DNA from 3 places in the Alishewanella sp. HL-SH06 genome. Region 2 is predicted to be linked to each of the others. Evidence: predicted binding sites of a transcription regulator. Region 2 holds the regulator's gene; each other region holds the start of a gene.
What was found. Region 2 encodes NrdR, which represses ribonucleotide reductase genes. Its sites were predicted from a motif close to AAACACNANATNTNGTGTTT; they were not measured.
Positions count from the first base shown of each region.

Region 1: the regulator NrdR is predicted to act here: its motif matches at 6,780-6,799, upstream of nrdA (class 1a ribonucleoside-diphosphate reductase subunit alpha).
Region 3: the regulator NrdR is predicted to act here: its motif matches at 6,249-6,268, upstream of nrdG (anaerobic ribonucleoside-triphosphate reductase activating protein).

Region 1 covers NZ_CP199752.1:2,204,997-2,212,750, forward strand. Annotated here, with positions in the region: gene trhO (oxygen-dependent tRNA uridine(34) hydroxylase TrhO) at 1-503, shown strand, start outside; gene ACUJFK_RS10175 (cytochrome b) at 669-1,217, shown strand; gene ACUJFK_RS10180 (YceI family protein) at 1,232-1,801, shown strand; gene ACUJFK_RS10185 (tetratricopeptide repeat protein) at 1,875-2,837, opposite strand; gene yfaE (class I ribonucleotide reductase maintenance protein YfaE) at 2,904-3,161, opposite strand; gene nrdB (class Ia ribonucleoside-diphosphate reductase subunit beta) at 3,167-4,297, opposite strand; gene nrdA (class 1a ribonucleoside-diphosphate reductase subunit alpha) at 4,404-6,695, opposite strand; gene ubiG (bifunctional 2-polyprenyl-6-hydroxyphenol methylase/3-demethylubiquinol 3-O-methyltransferase UbiG) at 7,040-7,750, opposite strand.
Region 2 covers NZ_CP199752.1:1,366,852-1,374,605, forward strand. Annotated here, with positions in the region: gene ACUJFK_RS06355 (class I SAM-dependent methyltransferase) at 1-103, shown strand, start outside; gene ACUJFK_RS06360 (TraB/GumN family protein) at 163-1,020, opposite strand; gene ACUJFK_RS06365 (DUF2058 domain-containing protein) at 1,075-1,611, opposite strand; gene ACUJFK_RS06370 (DEAD/DEAH box helicase) at 1,726-3,057, shown strand; gene ACUJFK_RS06375 (cold-shock protein) at 3,279-3,491, shown strand; gene dinB (DNA polymerase IV) at 3,565-4,656, opposite strand; gene glyA (serine hydroxymethyltransferase) at 4,893-6,146, shown strand; gene nrdR (transcriptional regulator NrdR) at 6,240-6,692, shown strand; gene ribD (bifunctional diaminohydroxyphosphoribosylaminopyrimidine deaminase/5-amino-6-(5-phosphoribosylamino)uracil reductase RibD) at 6,695-7,754, shown strand, end outside.
Region 3 covers NZ_CP199752.1:1,770,382-1,778,135, reverse strand. Annotated here, with positions in the region: gene ACUJFK_RS08205 (nitrate reductase subunit alpha) at 1-298, shown strand, start outside; gene narH (nitrate reductase subunit beta) at 315-1,850, shown strand; gene narJ (nitrate reductase molybdenum cofactor assembly chaperone) at 1,855-2,610, shown strand; gene narI (respiratory nitrate reductase subunit gamma) at 2,623-3,312, shown strand; gene ACUJFK_RS08185 (peptidylprolyl isomerase) at 3,605-4,372, shown strand; gene ACUJFK_RS08180 (hypothetical protein) at 4,791-5,981, shown strand; gene nrdG (anaerobic ribonucleoside-triphosphate reductase activating protein) at 6,301-6,753, shown strand; gene nrdD (anaerobic ribonucleoside-triphosphate reductase) at 6,767-7,754, shown strand, end outside.

The sequences.
Region 1 (7,754 bases), 840 kb from region 2:
TTGGTACCTTTGAAAATGCCATTAACCCCAACACTACAAATTTTCGTGAGTTCCCACAATGGGCTGCCGAGAACTTGGATAAAACCAAACACAAAAAAGTGGCTATGTTTTGTACTGGCGGTATTCGCTGTGAAAAATCCACGGCGTTTTTAAAAGAGCAGGGCTTTGCTGAAGTCTATCATCTTGATGGCGGTATTTTAAAGTATCTTGAAGAAATGCCCGAGCAACAAAGCAAATGGCAAGGCGAGTGTTTTGTTTTTGATCAGCGTGTCGCCGTAAAACACGGCCTTGCTCGAGGCAGTTATGATCAATGTTATGCTTGTCGGATGCCTTTGTCGGCTGTTGAAATGGCTTCAGAACATTATGCAAAAGGCCTTAGCTGCCCGCATTGTTATCAAAAGACCACTGACGAGCAAAAAGCCGCTTTTGCCGAGCGGCAACGTCAAGTTGAATTGGCTAAGTTACGCGGCGAAAAACACATCCGCGATGGTAAATTTGAATAAACGGTCATAGCCTCATTTTACTAACAACAAGCCAGCGTCTAGCTGGCTTGCTTGTTTTAGCTGTTCCACTGCCAATCCCGCCTATTAAATCGAATGAATATTGCTGATTAATGCAATTTAACTTTAATTAAATTGATATATGATGACCTTGCACAGGAGATAAACATGCTTAAAAACAGTCAACACCATTATGGATTAATCAGTGTTTTACTGCATTGGCTGATGGCCTTTATGGTTATTGGTTTATTTAGTCTGGGTGTCTGGATGGTCGATTTAACGTACTACAGCAAATGGTACCGTATCGCCCCTGATTGGCATAAAAGTGTTGGGATGTTATTGGCTGTGTTGTGGTGTATTCGTTTGTTATGGCGCCTGTTCAGCCAACAACCCAAAAGCATCGCCAGCCACCGCGCTTGGCAGAGATTGCTCTCTGGCGTAGTACAAGCTTATTTGTATTTGGCGATGGCATTGATGGTGTTGAGCGGTTATCTGATCTCTACTGAAGATGGCCGTGCTATCTCCGTATTTGGTTGGTTTGACGTGCCGTCACTTGGGGCATTGTTTAACCATCAAGCCGATATTGCGGGTTTAGTTCATGAATATGTTGCCTACAGCCTAATTGCCTTTGCTTCAATTCATGGCTTAGCGGCTTTAAAACATCACGTTATTGATAAAGATCAGACGTTGAGTCGCATGCTCGGCCGTAAACTTTAATCTTGGAGAATATGATGAAGAAATTATTATTGGCTGCAACGCTGGCTACATTGTCGGCTTTACCGGTTCATGCCGCAGATTATGTTATTGATACGCAAGGTGCCCATGCCTTTGTGCAATTTAAGATAAGCCATCTTGGCTACAGTTGGCTGTATGGGCGTTTTAATACCTTTGCCGGTGACTTTAGTTACGATGCTGCAGATCTCACCGCTTCCAAGATCCAGTTATCTATCGATACTAACAGCATTGATTCTAACCATGCAGAGCGCGACAAGCATTTGCGTGGCAGCGATTTTTTAAATGTTGCTAAACATCCCAAGGCGACATTTGTAAGTACTAAGGTTGTTGCCAAAGCTGGCGATAACTTTGATTTACACGGTAAACTCACTTTAAATGGTGTGACAAAAGAGGTGGTCATTGCGGCTGAGAAAATCGGTGAAGGTCAGGATCCGTGGGGTGGTTATCGTGCAGGTTTCGCGGGCACCACTTCTTTTGCTTTGAAAGATTTTGGGATTAATTACGATTTAGGCCCAGCATCTAGCACTGTCTTTATGGAATTGAGCGTTGAAGGCATAAAACAGTAAGGGACTGATAAAAAAGGCGACGCTGCTAGATGCCAGGTCGCCTTTATTTTTTAGTCGCTACTGACGCATTAGCTTATTGCTGTAATAAGCTTCCTAATTTAGAACGTGCATCTAAAAAGTCTTGCTCTTTAGTTAATACTTCTGCGATTTGCAGATACAAGCTACGTGCTTTGTCTTTGTTACCTTGCTGCAAATACAATTGTGCTAAGCGCAGTTTTGCACGGCTGATTCGGCTTTGTTGGCTGCCTTGGTAATAAGCGAGATAGCTTTCAAGTGCCTCAATACCTTGCTGCTGATAGTGATTGGTAAATACCGCCAGCCGGCCAATTTGAAAGCGACTGCTATATTGTTGTATCGGATCAGTTAAAAAGGGTAAGGCTTTTAAATAGGCTTCTTGCGCCGCTAAATAGGCATTTTGCTGGGCAAGTAAGGTTGCTTTGCGTAGTAACAAATCGGGTTGATTAATACTGAGCTGCAGTTGCTGTTCCAGCATAGCTAAGGCTTCATTTAAGCGTGACTCATTCACCGCAATCATCACCTTGGCCAAAACCCCTTGTACCGCATTTAATTGCTGTAAACGGTTCGCTTGCTCAGCCGCTAATGATTTACTACCGCCGACATTTGCTGGTGCGGTTTGGTAAAAAGTAATTAACGCTTGTTGTGCCGGATAGAAATGCGCATCGAGTTCAACCGCTTGTTGAAATAAAGCCAGGGCGTCAGTTGCGCGTTTTCTGGCTTGAAATAATGAACCGTCATTGGCTAAGGCCACTTTATTTAGCGCCGCTTGGGTCAAAATGGCCACATCGTTTGGATAGGCAATAACTAACTCATTAAGCAGGGTGTTGGCTTCTTCACGTTGCTGTTGCTGGATCAGCGTTTTTGCTTTTAACAATTGTAAGGCGGCATTAGGTTCAACTTGCTGCAGTTGTTGCAATAATTGCGGATAGCGTGCTTGCTCAAACAGTTGTTGTAACTCAGTGGGTACAGTGCTGGTGGTAGGCAAACTTAACAGCAGGGAGAGCAAAACAGATTTCATGAATTAGCGGATCACTTAGAGAAACTAATGGGCTAATTTTGCGCGAAATAACAAAAAATAGCTATCCTATTTCGGAATTTCTATTTCAATGTTACTGGCAGGAACGCTACAACAAGGCAGGAATTCGCCACGACGAACATAGGCTAAAGGTTCTTGTAAATAGCGAACTTGGCCACTTATCAGCGTACAACGACAGGCTCCGCAAAATCCTTCACGGCACTGAAAGTTAAGGGTGTGTTGCTGTTTTTCCAGAAAATCGAGCAAATTGCGCTGGCCGCTATCGTACTGTAGCGGCGCTTGCGCATTAACGATCACTTCAGTCATTATGCTTAGAGATCAAAGTCGCCAAATGAGCCACTATCAACTTCATTATCAATTTGGCCAACCAAATAAGAGCTGATTTCTGACTCTTGAGGTGCAACTTGTACGTTATCAGATACTAACCAAGTATTGATCCACGGGATCGGATTTTGCGTGGTGCTAAAGCGCGCTTTTAAACCAACCGCTTGCATCCGGCTGTTGGTAATAAACTCCACATACTGACACAAGATGTCTTTGTTCAAGCCGATCATCGAGCCATCTTTAAACAGGTAAGCCGCCCAATCTTTTTCTTGCTCGGCAGCGCGCATAAAAATGGTATACGCTTCTTCTTCGCACTCTTTGGCGATCTCCGCCATTTCGGGGTCGTCATCACCGCTGGCCATAATATTCAGCATATGCTGTGTTCCGGTTAAATGCAGTGCTTCATCACGAGCAATTAAGCGGATAATTTTGGCGTTGCCTTCCATCAGCTCGCGTTCTGCAAAAGCAAAACTACATGCAAAGCTAACGTAAAAACGAATGGCTTCTAGTACGTTAACCGACATCAAACACAGATACAGCCGTTTTTTCAGTTCGCGCAGGGTGATACTGACCGTTTCACCATTGAGCACATGGGTACCGGCACCATGGCGTTGATACAGGTTAATACCATCGATCAATTCATCGTAGTAACGTGAGACATCTTCAGCACGCTCTAAGATTTTCTGGTTCAACATAATGTCGTCGAACACTTTGTGCGGCTCAGACGAGATATTCCGCACGATATGCGTATAGCTGCGACTGTGGATGGTTTCGCTAAATGCCCAGGTTTCAATCCAGGTTTCAAGCTCTGGGATAGAAACGATAGGTAATAGCGCGATGTTAGGTGAGCGACCTTGCACGGAGTCCAGCAACGTTTGGTACTTTAAATTGCTTAAAAAGATATGTTTTTCATGTTCAGGTAACTGCTGAAAATCGATACGATCCTTGCTGACATCGATTTCTTCAGGCCGCCAGAAGAAGCTCAGTTGTTTTTCAATCAGCTTTTCAAAAATGGGATACTTTTGCTGGTCATACCGTGAAACATTGACAGAATTACCAAAGAACATCGGTTCTTTCATTTGGTCGTTCATGTTGCGGTTAAAAGTCGTATACGCCATGTTAGTTACTAATCCTGAGAAACAAAGTGATAAACATCATTGGGTTAAACAGCACCCTAAACGATTGTATTTATGGTGCTAGCCAAGCAGGCTAGCACCACACTGACTAAATTTTACAAGCACCGCCGGCACAACCATCATCTTCTTCTGCTGCGGCCGCTTTAATATCATCTTGCAAGTCTGCTGCACCATCACGAGTATTGTGGTAGTACATGGTTTTAACCCCAAGTTTGTAGGCGTTAAGCAGATCTTTCAGTAAGACTTTCATCGGTACTTTACCGCCAACAAACTTAGCGGGATCATAGTTGGTGTTCGCCGAAATGGTTTGGTCGATAAACTTCTGCATGATCGCGACTAAGGCTAAGTAACCATCGTTAGTCGGAATATCCCAAAGCAATTCGTACTGATCTTTTAAGCGTTCATATTCTGGAACAACTTGTTTTAAAATACCGTCTTTGCTGGCTTTAACACTGATATGGCCACGTGGCGGCTCGATACCATTGGTGGCGTTAGAGATCTGCGAAGAGGTCTCTGACGGCATCAAGGCCGATAAAGTAGAGTTACGTAAACCATATTGTTGAATATCTTTACGCAGTGTTTCCCAATCTAGATGTAAGGGTTCTTGGCAAACTTTATCTAAATCTTTTTTATAGGTATCAATTGGTAAAATACCTTGCGCATAAGTGGTCTCGTTAAACTTCGGACAAGGGCCACGCTCTTGCGCTAGTTTCATTGACGCTTTTAATAGGTAAAATTGAATCGCTTCAAAGGTGCGGTGCGTTAAACCGTTAGCGGAACCGTCAGAGTATTTCACGCTATTTTTTGCCAGATAATAGGCATAGTTGATCACACCTACACCCAGAGTACGACGGGCAATCGATGCCGAGTAAGCCGCTGGGATAGGATAGTCTTGATAATCTAACAAACTATCTAATGAACGTACGGCTAGGTCAGCCAACTCTTCTAATTCAGATAAATCAGTAATGGCCCCTAAGTTAAACGCAGATAAGGTGCACAGGGCAATCTCACCATTAGGATCGTTTACATGCTCAAGTGGCTTGGTAGGTAAGGCAATTTCCAAACAGAGATTACTTTGACGCACTGGCGCAAGCTTAGGATTAAACGGGCTGTGAGTATTACAGTGATCAACGTTCTGTAAGTAGATACGGCCGGTACTGGCACGCTCTTGCATGAACAAGGTGAACAGTTCAATGGCTTTTATCCGTTTTTTGCGAATTTTGCTGTCGGCTTCGTACTTCACATATAAAGCATCAAACTGCTCTTGATCTTCAAAGAAAGCATCATACAAGCCTGGCACATCCGATGGGCTAAACAAGGTGATGTAGTCGTCTTTGATTAGACGGGTATACATTAAGCGGTTGAACTGCACACCGTAATCTAAATGACGCACGCGGTTTTCTTCAACACCACGGTTGTTTTTCAGAACAAGCAATGATTCTACTTCTAAATGCCAAAGTGGGTAGAATAAAGTTGCCGCGCCACCACGCACACCACCTTGCGAACAGCTTTTAACTGCAGTCTGAAAATGCTTATAAAATGGGATACAGCCAGTATGAAAGGCTTCACCATTTCGAATAGCACTGCCTAAGGCGCGAATACGTCCGGCGTTGATACCGATACCCGCGCGCTGACTCACGTATTTGACGATAGCGCTTGAAGTCGCATTAATCGAGTCTAAGCTATCGCCACATTCAATTAACACGCATGAGCTAAATTGACGGGTTGGGGTACGCACACCAGACATGATGGGTGTGGGTAATGAAATTTTAAATAACGAAGTGGCGTCATAGAAACGGCGAATAAAATCCAAGCGTTGGCTCTTCGGATAATTCGCAAACAAGCAGGCCGCGACTAAAATATATAAAAACTGCGCGCTTTCATAAATTTCACCGGTAACCCGGTTTTGCACCAGATATTTACCTTCTAATTGCTTCACCGCAGCATAACTGAAGTTCAAATCACGACCGTGATCGATAAAGCTATTAAGTTGATCTAATTCTGCTTCGCTGTAATCGGCCAGGATATGCGCATCATAACGTTTAGCTTCCACCATCTTAACCACATGCTTATAAAGGTGTGGTGGCTCAAATTGACCGTAAGCTTTTTTACGCAGATGAAACACGGCTAAACGCGCCGCCATATATTGATAATCAGGGGTGTCTTTCGAAATTAAGTCAGCCGCTGCTTTGATAATGGTTTCATGAATGTCTGAAGATTTAATGCCATCATAAAACTGGATATGCGATTTCAATTCTACCTGTGATACCGACACGTTCGCTAAACCTTCGGCTGCCCAAGTGATCACTCGGTGGATTTTATCTAAATCGAGGGGTTCACGGCGGCCATCGCGCTTGGTCACAAAAAGAGTTTGAGTCATTGCTGAAGTATTCCGTTTCTTTTTAATCATAAAGGGATGCGTGTGCAAAACACGGTGATAAAATAAACCCGTGTTGCTGCTGTATTACACAACATATGGGTGTATTTCTAAATTCGATCACAAGATAGAGTGGATTAATGATTTTTGCAAGAGAGGAATTGCGGCAAAATTTCGGAATGTTTAATCTAGTAAGTAGCTGCTAACCTGACAGTCAGTGTGCCGGGTATCACGCATTTTAGGCAAGTGTTTTATGCTAAAAATGCGTAAAAAAATCATTTGTTCTAATAAGCAGCGTTTTAAGTTTATCTGGTTATTAAGCCGCCTAGTTTAGGCGGCTAGCTGTCTTATGCGGGTTTGCGTGCCACCACAAAATAATTAACGTCTAACCCAGGGCCAATTTTAAAGCTGTTATAAACCGGATTAAAGTGTAAACCGGTCGCATCCACAACCTCTAAGCCGGCCGCTTCGATAAAGCGCATCAGTGTAGAGGGGCGAATAAATTTATCAAACTGATGCGTCCCTTTAGGCACGATCCGTAATAAATGCTCTGCACCTAAAATAGCCATTAAATAGGCTTTTGGCGTTTTATTAATCGTCGAAAAAATCAAAGTGGCGCCAGGCGCAGCTAAATCGGCACAGGCTTGAACCACTGAAGCGGGCTCAGGCACATGCTCTAACATTTCCATGCAAGTGACTAAAGCAAACTTAGCGGGGTGCATTGCGGCAAACGCTTCGGCCGTGCTTTGTTGATAATCAATCGTCAGAGCGCTGTCTAAAGCATGCAAACGCGCCACATTTAAACTCTCACTGGCCATATCAATTGCGGTGACGTTAGCACCGGCCCGTGCCATGCTTTCCGCTAAAATACCGCCGCCACAGCCCACATCAAGTGTTGTCGTTTCAAAAATACCACCGACTTGATCGCAAATAAAGCCTAAACGCGTCGGGTTTAACAGATGTAAAGGCTTAAATTCACCTTCTGGATCCCACCAGCGGGCAGCGATATCATTGAATTTCGCGATCTCTGCGGGATCGACATTAGTATGCGTTGTCATAATG
Region 2 (7,754 bases):
ACCCTTAACGCCGATCCGGCCAAAATGGCAGGTACAAACTGGCTTTTCTACCGCACAGGGCATCAGTGCGAGGCATGGCGCCCAGCGCAAATCAATAAAATAAAGCTAAAAAAGCCCAACAGATCCGCCAAGGCAGTTGGGCATCGTTGTTGCGTTAACGCTTTAATCGTGCAACTGTTCAATACGATAGCCGCGATCGGCCAGTAATTTTAATAGGCCATCTTCACCGACCATATGCAGTGCTCCCACTAATACCATCGTATCCTTACCTTCCAGTTGTGTTAGCGTATCCAGCCAAGCATAGTTGCGTTTTGCCAAGGTGATTTGATAGATCTCAGGGTTTTTTTTCATGTCATCAATGTATAGATCAGCCAATTGCTCAGCATGACCACTGCGCCAAGCGGCCTTCATTTGTGCCAACATGCTTTCGATTTTTTCTAAATCTTGTAAGGTTGAACTGATCACTTTGTTGGCGTCAATTTCATTTAATGCTGTCAGCACCGCCAGATGTTCATCGACCGTTTCTAACCCACTTATGCGCTTTTGCTGTTGCAAGCCTAATTGCAAATAGTGCATATCTACGCCGGTAGAAGCGGCACCAAGGCGTTGCAGTTCTTGTACTGAAATCATCATTGCGGCAAAAGCCGGTTTAAATTGTTCTATGGCAGTGAGTGGCCATTGCCGCTCTTTCGCCATGGCTTGCAGCTGCTGATACACTTTATTGGATAGCACATCTTTTAAGTTCTGCCCCGGCCGATAAGTGTTTTGAGACATCATCTTATTCATCCCTGCTGGGCTGGTAAGTTGTTGCATGTCGGTTTCAAAAATCAAATGCTGGCTGGCATTAAAGGCGGTATCAAAAGCGTTAGGGAGAGGGAAGTCGTTTTCACTGAGTAGATGCACTGTGCCAACTAAGTAAAACTGGGTTTGATCTTTACTCACTTGCCAAACAGAAGCGGCAAAGACCGCTTGGCTGACACCGAAAAACAGCAATAATCCAATACAAAGTAGTTGCCGCATAGCAAGCTCCTTCATTTAATATTAATATTAAGAGAAGAAGCCCGCCTTGTATTGTTACCACATCAAATCATCAGGAATTTGGTAAGCGGCATACGGATCTTCTTCATCGGCCTGTTCGACAGGGCGATCCTGTTGCACGATAACGCTTTCTGGTTGGCGCTGTGCAATTTTAGCAGCAATCGCTGCGGGCACTAACACATAGTTTTCACCCTGCTTAACGATCGCAAGTAAACCACGAGTTAATTCATTATGCAACTTGTTATTAACGTATAGCCGCTTAACTACTTTGCCGTCGGTAAAGTTAAAGGCCACTTCACCACTGGGCTTAATAGTATTGCTCGTTATTAATTGTGAAACTTGCGCCGCAATGGCTTTTTTCTGCAACAACTGTTCTTTTTGGCGGTTTAATTCTTGATCGCGTGCCACCTGCTCTTGGCGGCGTTGCTCGGCCAGTAAGGTGGCCTCGGCAACCACTTTTTGGTTTTTACCTGATTGCACACGTTGCTGATGTTGTTGCTTTTTTGCCGCTTTTAGTTTTTTCGGATCGGCTAAACCGGCTTTAAGCAGTTGCTCTTTAAAGGCATTACTCATGAGGTTACTCTTAACGAATTATGGGAATATTGCTTATACTAGCTCGACACAGGGCACTAACTCAAATCTGTCAGTTGAGGTATCATAGGTGCCTATCGTAAAGAGAGGTATATTTTGGTTTTTCAGGACTTAGGGCTGGACCCGCGATTATTGCGCTCGGTACAACATTTAGGCTTTGCCACGCCTACAGAAATTCAGCAAGAAGCTATCCCTGCAGTATTGGTGGGCCGTGATCTGATGGTCTCGTCAAAAACCGGTTCGGGTAAGACCCTGGCTTATTTGTTACCGATGATGCAGCGGCTGTTGAAAAGCCGCCCTTTGTCTAAGCAAGATGCCCGTGCGTTAATTTTGGCACCCACCCGCGAATTGGCAAAACAAGTGTATGCACAATTACGCTTGTTTGTGTCAAATACGCCTGTTACCGCAGCATTAATTGTGGGCGGCGAGAATTTTAATGATCAAGAGAAGCTATTAAAACGCCAGCCGACCGTCATAGTGGCGACGCCTGGGCGTTTTTTAGATCATCTAGAGCACAAGTCAGTGTTTCTGCAAGGCTTAGAAATGCTGATCTTAGATGAAGCAGATCGCATGTTAGACTTGGGCTTTATGCCGCAATTAAATGCCATTAACAAAGCCGCCGAGCATCGATTACGTCAAACCTTATTGTTTTCAGCAACCTTAGATCACACTGAAGTTGATGAGCTAACGGTTGCCTTATTAAAAAACCCGTTTCGGGTTGCCTTAGGCAGTGGGCATGAGCAGCACAGTGATATTCAGCAGCAATTTATGTTTGCCGATAACCTCACGCACAAAGAAGCCTTATTAGCACATGTGCTCAAACACGAGCCGGTGAAACAGCTCATTATCTTTACCGCCACTCGTGACGATGCCGAGCGCCTAGCGACCGTGTGTGTTGATAACGGTTTTAGCGCCATGGGCTTAAGTGCTCGGTTAAACCAAGGCCAACGTAATGCGGTGATGCAGCAATTCGCAGCCGGTAAATATCAAGTGTTAGTGACCACTGACTTAGCCTCGCGTGGCCTAGATTTACTGCAAGTGACTCATGTTATCAATTTTGACTTGCCAAAACACCCCGAAGAATATGTGCATCGGATCGGTCGGACGGGTCGTGCCGGTGCGAAGGGGCAGGCTATTTCCTTAGTCGGACCAAAAGATTGGGCATCACTGCAAAAAATTGAAGGTTTTTTACGCCGGCCTGCAGAATTTAGCGAGGTGGAAGGTTTAGTGGCGCGCTTCAAAGGCCCAACCGAGCCAGTAGAAAAAGCCGGTAAAGCGGCGGCGAAGTCAGCTAAAAGCACCACGAAAGCTAAACACTCGGGCAAGCCCAGCGCGAAAACGGTGAAAAAAGCCCCGGCGAAGGTGTTCTTCCAAGGTGGCGATGACGGCTCCGCGCCGGTGCGACGTAAAAAAACACCACAAGATTGATGGTTTTTTCCACATTACTGCTACACTGAGTAAGTAAGGCTTAGCAGTCCTTGCCGGAACGGCCCAACAGAAAACTATTTTCTGTTCGTCTCGGTATTTATATTGACCACTTAATCAGCATCCCTGATAATGCGGTCGAAGTAAGTATCAGCTCGATGACGTGGCCGGTATTATTTAAGTCGCCGGAATTTCGGCAAAATTTGTTAAAGTAAGAGAGTGTTATGTCACAGTTAATTTCTGGTACAGTTAAGTGGTTCAATGAAGATAAAGGTTTTGGTTTTATCGAGCGTGAAGGCGGTAAAGATGTGTTTGTTCACTTCCGCGCTATCAACGGTACAGGCCGTAAAACGTTAGTTGAAGGCCAACAAGTGACCTTTATCGTTACTGAAGGCCAAAAAGGCCCACAAGCTGAAAACGTAACTGTTATCGGTTAATTAGTAAAGATTTTAAAGAGCCGGCCTTAGCGCCGGCTTTTTTATTGCCGAATACCTTGCCTGAGTGACGCCTCTAAAAAGTGGTGCCTTCTAACGGTAGGGCTAATTGTTCATGACAAGCCGATTTAAAGCCCAGTTGTATGCCAATTAAGCGCACGCAGTGCTCTTGCCTGCGTTGCCAAGCCTGCGCTAATAGTTGTGCCAATAAGCGCGGATCTAAACGATGATATTGGGTTTCTACTGTGGTTTGCCGAAAATCACTGAATTTTAATTTCACGCCAATTTTTTGTAGTAATGCCGCTTTACCGCTTTGCGCTAAACGCTGCTCTAAGGTGGGTAATAACTGTAGCATTTCTTGTTCGGCTTGCTCTAAGTTCGCAATGTCGTTCGGCAATGTCTGTTCTACACCGATCGATTTACGTTCACGATCTTGCCGGACCGGGCGTTCATCAATACCTTGGCTGCGTTTAATTAACGTAGCGGCGAAGCTGCCAAAATGCCGAGATAACAAGGCAAGTCGCTCTGTACTGATCTCTTCACCTGGCTGACAAATATCACGGCAAAAATGAAATCCGAGTTTCGCAAGTTTCTCTGCGGTTTTTACCCCAACGCCGGGGATTTTGCGCAGGGCGAGTTGCAGAACAAAATCGTTGATAGCCTCAGGCGGGATCACAAATAAACCATCGGGTTTTTGTTCATCACTGGCGATTTTGGCGAGAAATTTATTGGGCGCTACCCCAGCAGAAACGGTTAAACCGGTTTCTGCTAACACTGTGCGGCGAATATCCGCAGCAATCAGCGTGGCGCTGGCTTTAAATTGCTTACAATCGGTGACATCTAAATAGGCTTCATCTAAAGATAGTGGTTCGACGTGCTCGGTATAACGGCGAAATATGCTTTGGATCTGTTGGCTAACGGCTTTGTATTTATCCATGCTACCGCGCATTAAGGTTAGATGCGGGCAACGCTTTAAGGCTTCATGTGTCGGCATGGCGGAGCGCACACCAAAAGCCCGAGCCGGATAATTGCAGGTGGCAATCACGCCGCGTTCAGATCGACTACCGCCAATAGCTAACGGAATATGCCGCAGGGCAGGGTTGTCGCGCATTTCAACCGCGGCAAAGAAGCAATCCATGTCTAAATGGATAATTTTTCGATGCGACATAATCCTGCTGCAAATAGCGCTGTATGAATAACCAGTAATTTACGCCCCTTGTAACACGTTGTAAAGCAAGTGGCAGTATTTCTGCACAGCCAGTAAGATTTTTTTAGACTCCATCTCATTTAGCTGTCTGGATGTCTGTTTTTTCAGTGCAAGAATTAAAAAATAAGAGTAGAATAACCAACAATTTTTAGACTGTTGTCAATCGATCAGCGTGGTAGCCGCGCGCAGGAGAAAGCATGTTAAAGCGTGAAATGAATATTGCAGATTTCGATCCGGAATTATGGCAATCCATGGTACAAGAAACTGAACGTCAAGAAGCCCATATCGAGCTTATCGCTTCAGAAAACTATGCCAGCCCTCGGGTATTGCAGGCGCAAGGTTCACAGTTAACGAATAAATATGCCGAAGGTTATCCGCATAAGCGTTACTACGGTGGTTGTGAATATGTTGATTTAGCCGAAGATTTAGCCATTGCTCGTGCTAAAGAATTGTTTGGTGCTGACTACGCTAACGTACAGCCACACTCTGGCTCACAAGCTAACTCAGCGGTATTTTTAGCGTTATTAAACGCTGGCGATACCATTTTAGGTATGAGCTTAGCGCATGGCGGTCACTTAACGCACGGTGCGAGTGTCAGCTCATCCGGTAAACTTTATCATGCTGTGCAATATGGCCTGCATCCCGAAACCGGCGTAATTGATTATGATCAAGCCGAAGCCTTAGCGCTAGAACACAAACCTAAGCTGATTATTGCTGGTTTCTCTGCTTATTCTGGTATTGTTGATTGGCAGCGTTTCCGTGATATCGCGGATAAAGTCGGTGCATACTTACTGGTTGATATGGCGCACGTAGCCGGTTTAGTGGCGGCGGGTTTATATCCAAACCCCGTACCTATTGCTGATGTCGTGACGACGACAACACACAAAACCTTAGCCGGTCCACGTGGTGGTTTAATTTTGGCGCGTAAAAACGAAGCCATTGAGAAAAAGTTAAACTCAGCGGTGTTCCCAGGCGGCCAAGGTGGCCCTTTAATGCACGTTATTGCGGCAAAAGCAGTAGCCTTTAAAGAAGCCTTACAGCCTGAATTTAAAGTGTATCAACAACAAGTGTTACTAAATGCCAAAGCCATGTGTGCTGAGATGATCTCTCGCGGTTATAAAGTGGTATCAGGCGGTACGGAAAACCACTTGTTCTTGATGGACCTCATCGACAAAGATATTACCGGTAAAGAAGCGGATGCGTGGTTAGGTTTAGCGCACATTACCGTTAATAAAAACTCAGTGCCTAACGACCCACGTTCACCTTTTGTGACCAGTGGCTTACGAATTGGTACTCCGGCTATTACCCGTCGTGGCTTTAAAGAAGCTGAAGCACGTTTAGTCGCCACACTGATTTGTGAAGTGTTAGACAGCCGTGGTGATGAAGCGGTTATTGCATCCGTCAGAGCCCGTGTTTCTGAGGTATGTAGCCGTTTCCCAGTTTATGCGTAAACTAAAATAACATGTTATGATGGCCGCAAATGCGGCCATTATTTTATCCGGCCATCTCAAAAAGTCCCGATAGGGTGATATAGAGAGCTCAGCATGTTTTGTCCCTTTTGTAACGCGGATGACACCAAAGTCATTGATTCTCGTTTAGTCGCCGACGGTCATCAAGTGCGTCGGCGTCGTGAATGTCTAGCTTGTCATGAACGTTTTACGACCTTTGAAGCTGCCGAACTGGTAATGCCGCGCATTATTAAGCGTGATGGTTCGCGTGAGCCTTTTAACGAAGATAAATTGCGCAATGGCTTATTGCGTTCGTTAGAAAAACGCCCTGTATCTACCGAAGAAATCGAACAGCTGATCCATAAAATTAAATCGCAATTACGTGCAACGGGCGAACGTGAAGTCGGTAGTCATTTGCTGGGTAATTTAATTATGGATGAGTTAGTTAAAGTCGATAAAGTGGCCTATGTGCGCTTTGCTTCTGTGTATCGCTCATTCAAAGATATTCGTGAGTTTGGCGAGGAAATTGCCCGCTTGGGAGAGAAGTAACGGTGTCCTTTTCAGAAGCCGATCATCAGTATATGACGCTGGCGTTAAGCTTAGCTGCGGCTGGGCGTTTCACCACCGATCCCAATCCAAATGTGGGTGCGGTGTTGGTGAAAAAAGCTCAGGTTATAGGGCAAGGCTATCATCGACAAGCGGGGCAGGGCCATGCCGAAGTGTATGCTTTACAACAAGCCGGCTCTGCAGCAGCAGGTGCGACTTGTTATGTCACGTTAGAGCCTTGTGCGCATTATGGACGCACCCCGCCTTGCGCCGAAGCGTTAGTGAAAGCTGGGGTCAGCCGGGTGGTGATTGCCATGTTAGATCCGAATCCACTGGTGGCAGGCAAAGGCGTCGCTATCCTCGAAAGCGCAGGGATCAGCGTGCAGCATGGTTTGCTTACGAACGCCGCCCGGGCGCTTAATCCGGGTTTTCTCAGTCGGATGGAACGTCAACGACCTTATGTCTGGCTCAAAATGGCCGCCAGTTTAGATGGTCGCACCGCGCTAGCTAATGGCGTAAGTCAGTGGTTAACCGGGGATGTTGCCCGTGATGATGTGCAGCAGTTTCGAGCGCAGAGCAGCGCGATTCTTTCTACTGCTAGCACCGTTTTAGCCGACAATGCCCGTTTAACGGTGCGACAAACCGCGAGCAATACCATTACTACTTTAGCCGATGGCGGCTTACGCCAGCCACTGCGCGTGATCTTGGATCGGCAACAGCGCTTAACCGGTACTGAAGCCTTATTTAGTCAAGGTGGTGCGGTGTTACTTTGCTATGACGCAGCACAAGCCGCAAAACAACTTAGCGCCAGTGCGGTTGCCGTAACGCAATGGCCTGCTGCATTGTTGCCATCAGGCCAATTCGATTTATCGGCTTTGCTTAAAGCGTTACATCAGCAGCAGATCAACAGTGTTTGGACGGAAGCCGGCAGTACGCTAGCCGGGGCCTTATTGCAGCAAGGTTTAGTCGATGAATTGATCTTGTATCAAGCGCCACTCCTATTGGGTGACTGCGCTCAACCCTTAGCGAAATTGGGCGATTTCCAACAATTAACCGAAGTACCGC
Region 3 (7,754 bases), 400 kb from region 2:
TAACGTTAACGGCGCCATCGCCGCCCGTGCTGTGGTTTCACAACGGGTACCAGAAGGTATGAGCATGATGTATCACGCTCAGGAGCGCATTGTAAACGTGCCTGGCAGTGAGCAAACCGGCACCCGTGGTGGTATTCATAACTCGGTCACCCGCGCCGTAATGAAACCCACCCATATGATCGGTGGCTATGCCCAGCAATCCTATGGCTTTAACTACTACGGTACCGTTGGCTGTAACCGTGACGAGTTCGTCGTCGTGCGCAAAATGCACAACGTTGACTGGTTAGACACTAAATAAGGTTGGAGTAAGTAACATGAAAGTCAGAGCCCAAATTGGCATGGTGCTGAATTTAGACAAGTGCATAGGCTGCCACACTTGCTCCATCACTTGTAAAAATGTCTGGACCTCGCGTGAAGGCGTCGAGTACGCCTGGTTTAATAACGTTGAAACCAAGCCCGGTATTGGTTTTCCGAAAGAGTGGGAAAATCAGCAAAAATGGAATGGCGGCTGGGTGCGCAATAAAAGCGGCAAGCTGGAGCTAAAAATTGGTGGTAAACGCCGCATTCTAGCGAATATTTTCGCCAACCCGGACTTACCGGAAATTGACGACTACTATGAGCCGTTCGATTTTGACTACCAGCATTTACACACTGTTGGCGATACCCAGCACCAACCGGTAGCCCGCCCACGCTCACTGGTCAGTGGTCAGCGGATGGAAAAAATTGAATGGGGTCCGAACTGGGAAGAAATTCTCGGCACCGAGTTTGCCAAACGCAAAATCGATCAGAACTTTAACGACGTGGTGCAAAAGGACATTTACGGTCAGTTTGAAAAGACTTTTATGATGTACCTGCCGCGTTTATGTGAGCACTGCTTAAACCCGGCCTGCGTGGCAGCCTGCCCTTCCGGCGCGATTTATAAACGCGAGGAGGATGGCATAGTACTGATTGATCAGGACAAATGCCGCGGCTGGCGCATGTGTGTTTCGGCCTGCCCGTACAAAAAAATCTATTACAACTGGAAAACCGGCAAATCTGAAAAATGTACTTTCTGCTTCCCGCGCATTGAAGCCGGCCAGCCGACAGTATGTTCAGAAACCTGTGTTGGCCGCATCCGCTACTTGGGCGTGCTGCTGTATGACGCTGACAAAATTGAAGTCGCAGCCAATACCCCGAACGAGAAAGACTTGTATCAGGCGCAGCTGGATATCTTCCTTGATCCGAACGATCCGGTAGTGATAGCTGCTGCTCGTGCCGAAGGCATTGGCGATAACTGGATTAAAGCCGCCCAGCGCTCACCGGTATATATGATGGCGATGGAGTGGAAAGTGGCTCTGCCACTGCACCCGGAGTATCGCACGCTGCCAATGGTATGGTATGTACCACCACTGTCTCCTATTCAGGGCGCAGTGCAGGCGGGCCATGTTGGCATGAACGGCGAAATCCCGGATCTGAAATCACTGCGTATCCCGCTACGTTATCTGGCCAATATGCTTACCGCCGGTGATGAAGCTCCTGTAGTGCGGGCGCTGGAGCGGATGATTGCCATGCGCGCTTTTAAACGGGCACAGCAGGTAGACGGTGTAGAAGATGCTGAGGTGTTAAAGCAAGTAGGCTTAACGCCAGTGCAGGTAGAAGAAATGTACCGCTATATGGCGCTGGCGAACTATGAAGACCGCTTTGTTATTCCAACCAGCCACCGTGCCTATGCCGAAAATGCCTACGATTTAAAATCCAGCTGTGGTTTTAGTTTTGGCAACGGCTGTGGCGATGGCAATAACGGCGTAAACTTGTTTGGCACTAAAGCCAAAGGCGTACGTCAGGTTATCCCGGTTGAGATTAAGGACTAAAGTCATGCAAATCTTACAATTGTTGTCCCTGCTGCTGGATTACCCGAAGCAGCCGTTAATTGATGCCAAAGCTGAATTGCTGGCGATAGTGGCAGATGCCGCTATCGCGGCAGAGCTTAAGCAAAAGTTGAATGCTTTTATTACAGCTCGCTGCAGTGGTGAGCTGATGGACTGGCAATCAGAATACGATGGCCTGTTCGAGCGCGGCCGCTCGTTATCATTGCTGATTTTTGAGCATATTCATGGCGAGTCGCGCGACCGCGGCCAGGCGATGGTTAACCTTATGGCGCAATACCGTGAGGCGGGACTGGATATTGGCGTAAAAGAGCTGCCGGATTACCTGCCGCTTTACCTGGAGTTTTTATCCACCCAGGGCGAGCAAAACGCCCAGATTGGTTTGGAAGAAGTTGCACCGGTACTGGCAGTACTATTGTGTCGCCTGCAGCAGCGCGACTCGGACTACGCCAGTATTTTCGCTACCCTGGTTTCCCTATCTGCTGCTGAAGTCGACTTAGCTGACATAAAGCAACAAATTGCCGGCGAGAAACGCGACGACACCCCAAAAGAGCTGGACAAGGTTTGGGAAGAGGAAATGGTCAGCTTTATCGGCAACGAGCAAGCCAATTCTGCCTGCGGCAGTGGCAATAAACCGACTGACGGTCAACGCCGCGATCAGTTTATTCCGCTAAGCACTGAGCTGCTCGGTAGCGAAGAAGCCGGGCAACAACTTTATAAAGCAGCCGCGGCTAAACGCGCTTAAAGGAGCATTGAAATGGCACACTTAAATCTGTTTGCCTTTGGCATTTACCCCTACATTGCCATCGCCATTATGGTGATTGGCAGTTGGATCCGCTACGACAGAGAGCAATACACCTGGAAAACCAGCTCCAGCCAGTTGCTGGAAAGCAAACAACTGCGTAAAGGCAGTATCGCTTTTCACATCGGCGTGCTGGGCATCTTTTTAGGCCATTTCTTTGGCTTATTAATGCCCAAAGAAATCTGGTACCTGTTTGGCATTACCACCCAAATGAAGCAGATGATCGCTATCGTCGCCGGTGGCATCTTTGGCTTGATCTGTTTTTACGGCTTAACTGTGCTGATTAAACGCCGCTTGTTTAACCCGCGCATTCGCGCCACCAGCAACCCTATGGACATTGCCATACTGTTTTTACTCTACGCACAGTTAATTCTGGGCTTGCTGAGTATCACGGTATCAATGGGTCATTTAGATGGCGCTGAGATGCTAAAACTGATGGCCTGGGCGCAAAACACCGTTACCTTTAACAGCGTGGCAGCCGCAGAAGCCATTAGCGGCGTGCACTGGATTTTTAAAATGCACGTGTTTTTGGGCATGACGTTGTTTGTGGTGTTTCCGTTTAGCCGCTTAGTACACATGCTAAGTGTGCCGGTGCAGTACATCAGCCGTCAGCACCAGATAGTACGCCAGCGTTTTGTGCGCTAGACGACTTGAATAACGCACGGTTTAAGGCCCTGACGGTTGCAACACTCGCTGTGCTCGCCACAGCAACTCGCTGCGCTCAGACACTCTGTGGCTGCGCTATCGAGGTTCCAACCTGGGCCAGAAAAGATCGATTGACCAGCCAGACTGCGAGCCGATATTGCTAAACAAAGCGTCTTTGGCATGGATGCCAAAGAGGAGCCTCCACGGACGGATTTACGGCGTCTTTGTGTGCAATACCGGCTTAAAGCTGCCTGGCGGCACGTTACAGCTAACCCTATAACAGAGGTTCAAAATGATACAAGTAAACAATGCCAGTATCAGCGAAGCGGCGATAATGGCCGAAATGCAGTACCACCCGGCCAGCGATAAACGTGGCGCCATGCTAAAAGCGGCCGAATCACTGATTATTGGCGAGCTGCTGCGTCAGCGCGCCAAAGCGCTGGGCCTTAGCGTAAAAAGCGAAGCCAATACCGCCAGCGATGACAACTTTCTCGATGCGCTGATAAACACTGAAGTGACTATTCCGCAAGCCAACCAGACCGAATGCGAGCAATATTACCGCTTAAACCCACAGCGCTTTCATAGCTCGCCGCTGCTGGAAGTCAGCCATATACTGCTGGCGGCAGCACCAGAAGATGACAAAGCCCGGGTAGAAGCCAAAACCCTGGCAGAGCAGTTAATCACTAAGCTACAACAAGGCGAACCGCTGGCACAACTGGCACAGCACTACTCGGCCTGCCCGTCGAAAGAAACCGGCGGTAGCTTAGGCCAAATTAGCCGCGGCCAAACCGTGCCGGAGTTTGAGCGGCAAATATTTAATGCCGAAGCGGGTTTGATGCCACAGCCGGTAGAAAGCCGTTATGGTTACCATATAGTGTACATTGCCCGCAAAGTGCCTGGCCAGTTACTGCCCTTTAGCGCCGTCGAGCAGAAAATTGCTGACTATTTAAATGAAAAAGTACGGCGCAAAGCGGTAGCGCAGTATATTCATACGCTGATCGTTGACGCTGAAATAGACGGTTACGACTTTAACCTGTCAGCCTCGCCACTTATGCAGTAAAGGTGAAATTGGGGCCGCCATCTATAACGCTTCGGCGGCGCACTGCCTGCTTTGCCCTGTGTTAGCACAATAGCGCCCCAATATCGCACCCGACATTCTGCACTGCCCGGCCTTGAAATTTTAAGCTATTAATTTTTAAACAAATAATTTCTGAATAAAAGCTGACACAGCCACTGCTTAATTCCACCGTGTTGGTATAACAGTAAATATCATGGCAAAGACGCCAGTCGCTCAGGTCCGGTAACGGACTGACAGCGACCGGCGTTTTTTTATGCCCGCAAAAAAGAAGTACTGCAGCGATACCAACAATAGCACCGGCTTACCGCCTTTTAGGTAACCCTTTAATTAAATTATATAAATTTACTAGCCGCGTTAAGATCAGCCTGCTTTTACGCGGCCCTGACCAAAGGAATACATTATGAAAGCTTTCCCCGCTGTGATGTTGTCTGTGTTACCGTTTTGCTTTAGCCCCAGCCTTATTGCCAATGAACTTAGCACTGCACTTAAACAAAGCACTGTCTCGGCACAGTTTCGCTACCGTTTAGAATATGTCGAGCAAGACAATACGCTGGACGATGCCATCGCCTCTACGCTGCGCAGCCGCTTAAGCGTGAATACCGGCAAGGCGTATGGTTTTAGCGCCTTACTGCAGGTAGACAACGTTAGTCTGCTGGGTAATGACAATTACAACAGTACGGTCAACGGCAAAACCGATTACAGCGTGGTGGCCGACCCTAAGGGCACCGATATTAACCAGGCGCTGCTGCGCTACCAAAATGACAGCGGCACCACGCTAAGTGCGGGCCGCCAATTGGTAAACCATTTAAACCAGCGCTTTTTAGGTGGCGTCGGCTGGCGCCAGAATGAACAAACGCTGGATGGCTATCGCCTGCAACAGCAGTTCAGCGACAGTGTTAGTGCTGAGCTAGGCCATTACCACAATGTAAACCGGGTATTTGGCCCCAAAAGCGCGGCGGCCGATCAACACGGCAGCTTTAATACCGCCTTGCTGCAATGGCAGCTGACACCGGCACATCAGCTGGCAGGTTTTGCTTATGATGTTGATTTTGACACCTGGGCGGTGCGCAGCAGCCGCACTTATGGCGTTGATTATCAGGGTAAATTAACCAGCGGCCCGAAACTGAGCTGGCAGTTAGCTTTGGCTAAGCAAGATGATGCGCATAATGCACCGCTCAGTTTTAGCCATCACTACCACCGTATCAGCCTGAACTGGGCGCTGGATAGCGTTACGCTGCAAGCCGGTCAGGAGCGTTTAGCCGGTGATGGTCAAAGCGCTTTTCAAACCCCGCTGGCGACTCTGCATGCGTTTTCCGGCTTTGCCGATATGTTTTTAAACACGCCGGATAACGGCCTGCGTGATAACTGGCTGGAAGCCAAAACCAAGCTAAACGACGTTGCCTTAAGCCTGGCTTATCATCGTTTTGACAGCGACCTCGGTAGCCAAAAATATGGCGATGAATGGAACGCCAGCGCCGGTTATAGCATTAATCAGCAACTTTCGGCGCTGTTAAAACTGGCGTATTACAATGCAGATACGCTGGCAGTCGACACGACTAAGGTTTGGCTGATGCTTAGCTATCAGTTGTAATTGCCCCTGTATTGTGCGGACGCATCATTGCGCCCAATCACTTCTCTCATAGCTCCACGTTGGCCAATGTTGTTTTGGCTCCTCTGCACCGCCCCTGGGTTTCAGTGGGCGGTTTTTTCATTGTCCATACTGGCTTTTTGCCAAAGCAACTTACCCCCGATGGGGTAACAAGCTCAGCTTTGATGCGCTCTGGCGCGACTATGGCAATTTCAGCTCCGTTAAAACATGATCCAGATCAAGCTTTTGCTGACAGCTAACGCTAAGCTAAAACACAATATCTAGTGCATCAAAATAAAATAAACACTATATAGAGGATTTAATGCTTAGATTCACCGATGAACAAATCGCCTTTCAGGAAGTGCCAAACGAAGTGTCACTGGCCTTTACCATTGCTGGCTGTACGCTGGGCTGCAAAGGCTGCCATAGCAGCTATAGCTGGCAGGCTAACCAGGGTACGCCGTTGACGCCGGTTTACCTGCAACATCGCTTAGACAGCTATAAAAACCTGATCAGCTGCGTATTGTTTTTAGGCGGTGAGTGGCAGCCTGAAGCCTTGATATCACTGCTCAAGTTAAGCCGCCATGCCGGGCTTAGCACCTGTTTATATACCGGCTTGGACGATGTCAGCAGTGAGCTGAAACAGCAGCTAACCTACCTTAAAACCGGCCGCTGGCTGTCTGAACGCGGCGGCCTGGATAGCCCGCACACTAACCAGATTTTCACCGATTTACGCAGCAATACACGCCTGAACCACTTCTTTGTTAAACCATAAAAAGGGATCTGCCATGCAAGCGCTTAATTTCTCGCAACTACAACAAAAACTCAGCTTTATCGACAACTACCTGCATGCCACTAATGCCGCCGATGGCTCAAAATTAGATGCCAATGCTAACGTAACCCAGAAAAATATCGCTACGCTGGAAGCCGAGCTGATGAAGGATCAGTTTATTCAGGTAAACCGGGCTTTAGTCAGCAATAAAATCAGCGAGCTGTTTGGGGCAGAATTAGCAGCAGAATACCTGCGCCAGATAACCGATCACGAAATTTATGTGCACGACGAAACCAGCTTAAAGCCCTATTGCGTGTCAGTAACCATGTATCCGTTTTTACGTGATGGTTTAACCAAACTGGGCGGCGAATCACAGGCGCCGAAGCATTTAGAGTCCTTCTGCGGCTGCTTTGTTAACTTTGTGTTTGCCGTATCCAGCCAGTTTGCCGGCGCCGTGGCTACGGTAGAGTTTTTAACCTACTTTGATTACTTTGCCCGTAAAGACTACGGCGACAACTACCTGCAAACGCATCGCAAGCAAATCGAAAACCATTTGCAGCATGTGGTGTATGCGTTAAACCAGCCGGCTGCCGCCCGTGGCTACCAAAGCGTATTCTGGAATATCTCGGTGTACGATCAGCACTACTTTGACAGCATGTTTGGCAATTTTGTGTTTCCAGATTTTGTTAAACCAGAGTGGCAATCAGTGTCAGCCTTGCAGCAGTTTTTCTTAAGCTGGTTTAATAAAGAGCGGGAAAAAACCGTACTGACCTTTCCGGTGGTCACGGTGGCGATGCTAACCGAGAACGGCAAATGCAAGGATAGCGCCTTTGCCAACGACATCGCGGCTGAGATGGCAGCGGGTAATTCATTCTTTATTTACCAGTCGGAAAATGCCGACTCGTTAGCCAGCTGCTGTCGGCTGCGCAGTGAAATCAGCGATAATACTTTCTCATATTCGCTGGGTGCCGGCGGCGTCGCCACCGGCTCTATTAATGTGATTA